4 regions of the Enterobacter sp. ECC-175 genome follow, and region 2 is predicted to be linked to each of the others. Evidence: predicted binding sites of a transcription regulator. Region 2 holds the regulator's gene; each other region holds the start of a gene.

Region 1 (2,186 bases), 1.8 Mb from region 2:
CAGGCGTTTCATGTAAAGCGGGCCAGAAACCGGCTGCTCGGAGACGTCAGACGTCGCGGTGATGTCGCCGATGGTTTCCAGCGAGGTGATCATAAAGACCAGCATCAGCGGCAGCAGCAGGCTCCAGTCGATGCCCAGGCCGTAATAGAGCGGCGTGGGAACGGTAATCAGCGCGCCGTTGGCTGGCGCGGTATTTTCCGGCAGCATGCCCAGCGCCCATGCCAGCAGATAGCCTGCCGCCATGGCGATAACCAGCGACGCCACGCGCAGGTATGGATTGCGCTGGCGGTTGAGCAGGATAATGATCCCCAGCACCACGCCCGCCAGCAGCAGGTTTTTAGGCGCGCCGAAGGTGTGGTCGCTCATCGCCGCATAGCCGCCGCCGATGGACGTTAAGCCGACCTGAATCAGCGACAGGCCGATAATCATCACCACCACGCCAGACACCAGCGGCGTAATCACGCGGCGAGCCAGGTGCAGCACGCGGGAGATGACCATCTCCGTGCAGCTTGCCAGCATCAGCGTACCAAAGAGCGCAGCCATCATGGTCGGGACGTCCGCACCGCCGGTTTTTAACGCCGTGCCGCCCATAATTAAAGGCGCGACAAAGTTAAAGCTGGTGCCCTGAATCGACAGCAGGCCGGAGCCTACCGGCCCCCAGGCTTTAATTTGAATAATGGAGGCAACGCCTGAAGCAAACAGGGACATGCTAATGATGTGCTGCGTATCTTCAGCCGGTAAGCCGAGCGCCTGACAGATCAGCAGCGCAGGGGTAATCACGGCGACAAACATGGCCAGCAGGTGCTGACAGGCGGCGAAAATTGTTTGAGGGAGCGGTGGGCGGTCTTCAAGGCGGTAAATTAATTCGCTGTTATGCTTCTGCGCAATCGGTTGCGCATCAGAAGACTCGACGGTGTTAACGGACATTGGCTGCAATCCCACGGTGGAAAAGCGGGCATTTTAGCTGAGCACCTGGCAAAAGCAAACGATTGCCAGCAAAAAAAGACGAGAAAATCTGCCGACGCGAGCAGGTTTTTTCCAACACATCGGCAAAAAAAATTACACTTTTCACGCCGGTCGCTCATTTTGAGCGCAAATCGGCGCAGGATAACGCCGCGTGTTGATGAAACGCGCGCATAAAGGAGCTTTCTATGATTCATCTTGATACGTTGTCGACCCTTGTTGCCGCAACGCTAGTCCTTCTGCTAGGCCGTAAGCTGGTGCACAGCGTTTCCTTTCTGAAGAAGTACACTATTCCTGAACCCGTCGCCGGCGGATTGCTGGTGGCGCTGGCCCTGCTGGTGCTGAAAAAAAGCATGGGCTGGGAAATTGATTTTGATATGTCCCTGAAAGATCCTCTGATGCTGGCCTTCTTTGCCACCATCGGGCTAAACGCCAATCTCGCTAGCCTGCGTTCGGGTGGTAAGGTGCTGGGCGTATTCTTGATTGTGGTGGTAGGGCTGCTGTTGATGCAAAACGCCATCGGTATCGGCATGGCCACGCTGCTGGGGCTGGACCCGCTGGTGGGGCTGCTTGCTGGGTCTATTACCCTGTCAGGTGGACACGGAACCGGAGCCGCGTGGAGCAAGCTGTTTGTGGAGCGCTACGGCTTTGAAAACGCAACGGAAGTTGCTATGGCCTGCGCAACCTTCGGCCTGGTGCTTGGCGGACTGATCGGTGGCCCGGTTGCACGATATCTGGTGAAACACTCCGCAACGCCGGACGGCAGGCCGGATGATGAGCTGGTGCCAACCGCGTTCGAAAAACCTGACGTCGGGCGCACGATTACGTCGCTTGTGCTGATCGAAACCATTGCGATGATTGCTATCTGTCTTACCGTGGGAAAAGTCGTTGCGCAATGGCTCTCGGGAACCGCCTTTGAGTTACCGACCTTCGTCTGCGTGCTGTTTATCGGCGTGGTGCTGAGCAACGGTCTGGCGCTGATGGGTTTCTACCGCGTGTTTGAACGCGCGGTGTCCGTGCTGGGTAACGTCTGTCTCTCACTGTTTCTGGCGATGGCGCTGATGAGCCTCAAGCTGTGGGAGCTCGCCTCACTGGCCTTGCCGATGGTGGCGATCCTCGCAGTACAGGCCGTGTTTATGGCCTTGTACGCGATGTTCGTGACCTGGCGCATGATGGGCAAAAATTACGATGCGGCGGTACTGGCTGCAGGCCATTGTGGATTT
Region 2 (2,186 bases):
CTGGGACTCTTCAGCAACCTGCCTGAGCGCGGGGCTGTGCGTGGGCATGGTGCCCGTCCACTTTGCGCGTCCGCGAATTGACGCCGGAGAGTGGGTTGCCCTGGCGCTGGAAAATCCCTTTCCTGACGCGGCGTGCTGCCTGACCTGGCAGCAAAATGACGTCTCGCCCGCCATGGCCTGGCTGCTGGAGTATCTGGGAGATAGCGAAACGCTGAACAGGGAGTGGCTGAGGGAGCCAGCGTAGCTGGCCCCGAAGAGAATTAACGGCGGTAGTCGCGGAAAGGACCGTCCGCAACGGAGCGGCGCTCAATCAGGCGAGGGTGAACCTCAATGGACTGCGACTCTTCGCGCTTGCTGACGATCCTGTCCATCAGCATGTTAAACGCCGTTTCGCCCAGCGAGTCTTTCGGCTGGTGAATGGTCGTCAGCGCCGGGGTGAAGAAGCGCGCGTTGCGCACGTTGTCATACCCGATCACCGAAATGTCCTGCGGCACGCGCAGGCCGAGCTCGTCTGCCGCACAGAGCGCGCCCATCGCCATGATGTCGCCGCCGCAGAAGACGGCGGTAGGACGGTGCTGCTGGGAGACGATCTGCTGCATCGCGCGGTAGCCGGATTCCGGCTCAAAGTCGCCCTGAACTATCCAGTTTTCCGGCACGTTAATCAGCGCTTCTTCCATGGCTTTCATGAACCCGGCCAGGCGTCCCGCGCCGGTGTTGCGCTCCAGCGGGCCCGGGATGACGCCGATATCGCGGTGGCCGCGCTCGATCAAATAGCGCCCTGCCATATAGCCGCCTTCAAAGGCGTTATCGATAACCGAGTCGGTGAAATCGGCACGCGCTTCGCCCCAGTCCATGACCACCATCGGAATATGGCGATACTCTTCCAGCATGGAGAGAACGGACTCCGGGTACTCGGAGCACATGACCAGCAGGCCATCTACGCGCTTTTGCGCCATCATCGACAGATAGGCGCGCTGTTTTTCAATGTTGTTCCACGCGTTGCCCAGAATCAGGGTATAGCCTTTCTGGAAGCAGTTTTTCTCAACGGCTTCAATAATTTCGGCAAAGTAGGCCGCTTCGCTGCTGGTCGCCAACAGGCCGATAGACTTGGTGTGATTAACCTTCAGGCTGCGCGCAACCGCACTCGGTGAGTAGTGCAGTTCTTTGATCGCGGCCCAGACGGCGTTGCGCGTCTCTTCCGCCACGAAGCGGGTTTTGTTAATAACATGTGATACGGTTGTAGTGGAAACGTTTGCGCGTTTTGCTACGTCTTTAATTGTTGCCATTAAATGTCACTCCAGACCCTATCCTAATATCCTGAAAAATGGGGAGGTAAACGTTTGCCTTCTCTCACCCTTATTACGCAATGTTGAATTGCGACACGCCGGGAAAACGACACAGGACGTCAGGAGGGGGTCAATGGCCGGTACGCTAATAAATTTAGCGTGGAATTTTGTCCTATCTTGAGGAAAAGGGGAAGAGCAAAAGTGGTTATCGTTATAAATCCGGGAAGATTTTTGACGCAAACTGTGCAAAAATGAGCAAGCTCACTTTCCGTGTGGGGATTAAAAGGAGAAAAATTGATGAGTTCCGATCTTAAGTTTTCGCTGATGACCACCGTTATTGTGCTGGCGCTGATTGTTGCCGGCGGGCTGACGGCTGCACTGCACTGATTTTGACGGGGGGAGAGTCCTCTCCCTCCTGCTCGTCTCTAGATTGTTACTTCTGTGGCAAAAATCTTTTGCTAAATTGTTAACTTCTCATTTTTTGTGATTGATGTCATGCTTTTGACTTCTTTGTTCTGTGTCGTGCTATGACGCGGCATTCGGAGTAAGCGCATGAAAATCAATTTTCCCCTGCTGGCCCTCGCCATTGGCGCGTTTGGGATCGGCACCACTGAATTCTCCCCGATGGGGCTCTTACCCGTTATCGCCCGGGGCGTGGACGTCTCGATCCCGGCGGCGGGGATGCTGATTAGCGCCTACGCGATCGGCGTGATGGTCGGGGCTCCGCTGATGACGCTGCTGCTTTCCCATCGCGGGCGCCGCAACGCGCTGATTTTCCTGATGGCTATCTTCACTCTCGGCAACGTGCTGTCGGCGATTGCACCCGATTACACCACGCTGATGCTGTCGCGTATTCTGACGAGCCTTAACCACGGCGCGTTCTTCGGCCTGGGCTCCGTT
Region 3 (2,186 bases), 1.4 Mb from region 2:
CGGTGATATCCAGCGCAAAGCCGCGGCGGTCGAAATAGTTGAGCAGGTGCTGCGGATACGCGCCGCGCACGTGAACGTCGGTGAACCAGTAGCGGCGGTGCATGGCGTTCATCGCCATCATCATATCGTCCGGCGCGCAGGTCAGCGGGTAGATGGGGCACATGGCGATCATGCAGCCGATTTGCAGCGAGGGGTTAATCTCGCGCCCTGCCTTCACGGCCAGCGCGCTGGCGACCAGCTCGTAGTGCGCCGCCTGGAACATGACCGGCTCGCGGTCTTCACCCGGCGCGTACTTCAGTCCGGAGTTGGTAAACGGCGCAAAATCTTCGTGGAAGTTGGCCTGGTTATTGATTTCGTTGAAGGTCATCCAGTACTTCACCTTGTGCTGATAGCGCTGGAAAACCACTTTTGCGAAGCGAACGAAGAAGTCGATCAGCTTGCGGTTGCGCCAGCCGCCGTATTCGGTGACCAGATGGAAAGGCATTTCGAAGTGAGACAGGGTAATAACCGGCTCAATGCCGTGCTTCAGGCACTCGTCGAACAGATCGTCGTAGAATTGCAGGCCCGCTTCGTTTGGCTCCTGCTCATCCCCTTTCGGGAAGATGCGCGTCCATGCGATAGAGGTGCGGAAGCATTTGAATCCCATCTCGGCAAAAAGCTGGATATCTTCCTTATAGCGATGGTAGAAGTCGATGGCTTCGTGATTCGGGTAATTTTTCCCTTCCAGCACGCCCGCGGTGATTTCGCGCGGCACGCCGTGTGCGCCCGCCGTCATCACGTCGGCAACGCTGACGCCCTTGCCGCCCTCTTTCCAGCCGCCTTCAAGCTGATGCGCGGCAACGGCGCCGCCCCACAGAAAACCTGCTTTGAATCCTGACATTCTCATTCCCTCATTCTGCGTTATTTTCTGCAAAAACAGTTACAGAAACCGGTTTCAGGATGATGATGTTCAAAGGGATAACAGGTTGCAAGCAGAATACCGAAACCGGTTTCATTTCCGTGAACGGAGTCAACTTTGGCAGCCGTAACAACGCGCTCAGAAAAAAAATAACGCCTTCCCATAATAGGCTCGCAAACGTTTGCCTGGACTGTTAGAATTGCGCCGATTTTTCTTACAAGCTATGCAATCGCGTGGGGACTTTAGCCGTGACCAACAAAACTTCTCTCAGCTACAAAGATGCCGGTGTTGATATTGACGCAGGTAATGCGCTGGTTGACCGAATCAAAGGTGTGGTGAAAAAAACCCGTCGCCCTGAAGTAATGGGTGGCCTGGGTGGATTCGGCGCACTGTGCGCGCTGCCGCAAAAATATCGTGAACCTGTGCTGGTCTCGGGTACTGACGGCGTAGGGACAAAACTGCGCCTGGCGATGGATCTTAAGCGTCACGACACCATCGGCATCGACCTGGTGGCGATGTGCGTAAACGACCTGGTGGTACAGGGCGCGGAGCCGCTGTTCTTCCTCGACTACTACGCGACCGGCAAGCTGGACGTGGATACCGCTGCCAGCGTGATCAACGGCATCGCCGAGGGCTGCCTGCAGTCGGGCTGTGCGCTGGTGGGTGGCGAGACCGCAGAAATGCCGGGCATGTATCACGGTGAAGATTATGACGTCGCGGGCTTTTGCGTCGGCGTAGTAGAAAAATCAGAAATCATCGACGGCAGCAAAGTGGCTGACGGCGACGTGCTGGTTGCCCTGGCGTCCAGCGGACCGCACTCTAACGGCTACTCTCTGGTGCGCAAAATCCTCGACGTCAGCGGCTGCGACCCGCAAACCACCGAGCTCGACGGCAAACCGCTGGCCGACCACCTGCTGGCGCCAACCCGCATCTACGTGAAAAACATCCTTGAGCTTATCGAGAATGTGGACGTGCACGCCATTGCCCACCTGACCGGCGGCGGCTTCTGGGAAAACATTCCGCGCGTGCTGCCGGATAACACTCAGGCCGTTATCGACGAATCCTCCTGGCAGTGGCCGTCCGTCTTTAACTGGCTGCAAACGGCCGGTAACGTGAGCGACCACGAAATGTACCGCACGTTCAACTGCGGCGTGGGCATGGTTATCGCATTGCCAGCGAGCGAAGCGGATAGCGCGGTTAAGCTGCTGAACGAGAAAGGTGAAAACGCGTGGAAAATCGGTACGATTAAAGCTTCCGATTCCGAACAGCGTGTGGTCATTGAATGAAA
Region 4 (2,186 bases), 210 kb from region 2:
CGCCGCACCGATAACGGAAAGATTATTAGCCGATGCGTAGCGCACCGTCACGGCACCGGCATTTTCTGGAAATGTGTTGTTAATACGACGGGATAATTCACCCGCCAGCGCATCCAGCGCGCCAGCAGGCAGAACGGTTGTTTTGGCAATCGTGACTTCAATACGCATAAATGCCCCCTGTGTAATATACTGTTTATTTATACAGGTAAATTATCGATTTGACAACAAGGGGCACTGTTTTTTAGCGTTTTACCGTCCAGGCGACCGTTTCTCCCGCCAGGAACGGGATGAGCGTGTCGTCGGTCAGCGGAATAGACGCCTCGACCTGGCTCTCTTTACGCTCCAGCTCGACGAAGGTTTCGTTGACCGGCAGGCCGTAGAAGCGCGGGCCGTTGAGGGAGCAAAACGCTTCAAAATGCTGCAGGGCATCCATCTCTTCAAACACCGTGGCATAGCTCGCCAGCGCCGTAGGGGCGTTAAAGCAGCCCGCGCAGCCGCAGCTTGCCTCTTTGCGATGGCGCGCGTGCGGCGCGGAGTCCGTACCCAAAAACGCGCGAGAGAAGCCGCTGGCAACCAGCTCGCGCAGCGCCTGCTGGTGAATGTTGCGCTTCAGAATGGGCAGGCAGTACAGGTGAGGGCGCACGCCGCCGACCAGCATATGGTTGCGGTTAAACATCAGGTGCTGAGGGGTGATGGTGGCGGCGATCAGCTCGTTGCCGTCGCGCACGTATTCGGCCGCGTCTTTGGTGGTGATGTGTTCAAAGACCACCTTCAGCGCGGGAAGACGCTGGCGCAGCGGCTCCATCACGGTATCGATAAAGCGGGCTTCGCGGTCGAAGATATCAATTTCCGCGTGCGTCACTTCACCATGCACCAGCAGCGGCATCCCTAGCTTTTGCATTCTTTCCAGCACCGGCATGATGGCATCGATGCTGGTCACGCCGTGGCTGGAGTTGGTGGTGGCATTCGCCGGATAGAGCTTGGCGGCGGTAAATACGCCCTCGTTGAATCCGCGCTCAACTTCGTTTGGGTCGAGCGAATCGGTCAGGTAGCAGGTCATCAGCGGAGTAAAATCGTGCCCGGCGGGAACGGCATCCAGAATACGCTGACGATAGGTGATAGCGGCCTCGACGGTGGTGACTGGCGGGACCAGGTTTGGCATAACAATCGCGCGGCCATAATGTTCGCTGGTATACGGCACGACGGTTTTCAGCATGTCACCATCGCGCAGATGGATATGCCAGTCGTCAGGGCGGCGGATTTTAAGAACCTGGGATTGTGCAGTCATGGAAGCTCCGGCTTGAGTGGAATCAGTCATTAGGATAGCTGTTTTTGCCGGACACAAATCATAAGCGGAAACGTTTTCGTTTGCACTTGTTTCCGTAAAAAAAAGGGCGCTCGTGCGCCCCCTGGGTTAATCGGTGAAAGGAATAATGATTTCTCCCGGCTTCACCTCGATTCCCTTGGCATACTTTTTCGCCAGCGCCTCGCCCTTGCTGTTGTCCTCGCTCAGGACGTAAGCGGGCTGCTGGTTAAAGTAGTTTTGCAGCGACTGGTTGAGATAGGGCATCAGGGTTTGGAGCACCGGCTTCATTTTGTCCGGCGTCACGACGGCGTCAACCACTTCCATTTCCTGCAAATAGATCGCGCCTTTCTCTTTATTGAATACCGGCAGCGCCTTGAGCTTCAGCTTAATATTTGCTTTCTGATTGCCGAACAGCGAGGTCATATCCAGATTCGCATCGCCGGAGAGGGTGACCTTGTTCGGCTCCTCGCGGCCAATCTGGCTGGTCAGGTTGCTAAGCACGATATGGGCGTCGGCAAGCCCCGGCACGCCGATGTCCTTCGAGAAGTTATTGCGTTTTTCAAGCGCCTGATTAATTTCCTGCTCGCTGACGGTGTACTGCGTAAGCTGGTTACATCCCACCAGCAGGCCGCTGACGACGAGCGCAGCGGCAATGACGATTTTCTTCATGGCGTTCCTCAACATAAAATCGGCGCTTCTGTCCTGTCGCGTCAGTATGTCAGCCTGAATTAGCGGAAACCAGCAGAAAAAAATGATTATGACGGCGGAAAGGGTTCCCGCCGTAGGGAGAAATCAGGCGCCAGGCTCCAGCATGCCGCTGGCGCTGCGCTTTTGGCTAAACTGCCACCACAGGGCAAAGAGCGTGATAAACCCGACAACG

What was found. Region 2 encodes PurR, which represses purine synthesis genes. Its sites were predicted from a motif close to CANGCAAACGTTTGCNTG; they were not measured.
Region 1: a site for PurR is predicted at 979-996, ahead of V1599_RS03255 (NCS2 family protein). Genes of this name have one in related genera too.
Region 3: a site for PurR is predicted at 1,069-1,086, ahead of purM (phosphoribosylformylglycinamidine cyclo-ligase). Genes of this name have one in related genera too.
Region 4: a site for PurR is predicted at 1,352-1,369, ahead of pyrC (dihydroorotase). Genes of this name have one in related genera too.

Annotation. Positions count from the first base shown of each region.
Region 1 covers NZ_CP143776.1:670,809-672,994, forward strand. Annotated here, with positions in the region: gene V1599_RS03255 (NCS2 family protein) at 1-927, opposite strand, end outside; gene gltS (sodium/glutamate symporter) at 1,152-2,186, shown strand, end outside.
Region 2 covers NZ_CP143776.1:2,517,337-2,519,522, forward strand. Annotated here, with positions in the region: gene punR (DNA-binding transcriptional activator PunR) at 1-244, shown strand, start outside; gene purR (HTH-type transcriptional repressor PurR) at 261-1,286, opposite strand; gene V1599_RS11940 (YnhF family membrane protein) at 1,584-1,673, shown strand; gene V1599_RS11945 (MFS transporter) at 1,839-2,186, shown strand, end outside.
Region 3 covers NZ_CP143776.1:3,893,414-3,895,599, forward strand. Annotated here, with positions in the region: gene V1599_RS18510 (6-phospho-beta-glucosidase) at 1-880, opposite strand, end outside; gene purM (phosphoribosylformylglycinamidine cyclo-ligase) at 1,147-2,184, shown strand; gene purN (phosphoribosylglycinamide formyltransferase) at 2,181-2,186, shown strand, end outside.
Region 4 covers NZ_CP143776.1:2,305,960-2,308,145, forward strand. Annotated here, with positions in the region: gene dinI (DNA damage-inducible protein I) at 1-168, opposite strand, end outside; gene pyrC (dihydroorotase) at 242-1,288, opposite strand; gene V1599_RS10860 (lipoprotein) at 1,415-1,975, opposite strand; gene mdtH (multidrug efflux MFS transporter MdtH) at 2,099-2,186, opposite strand, start outside.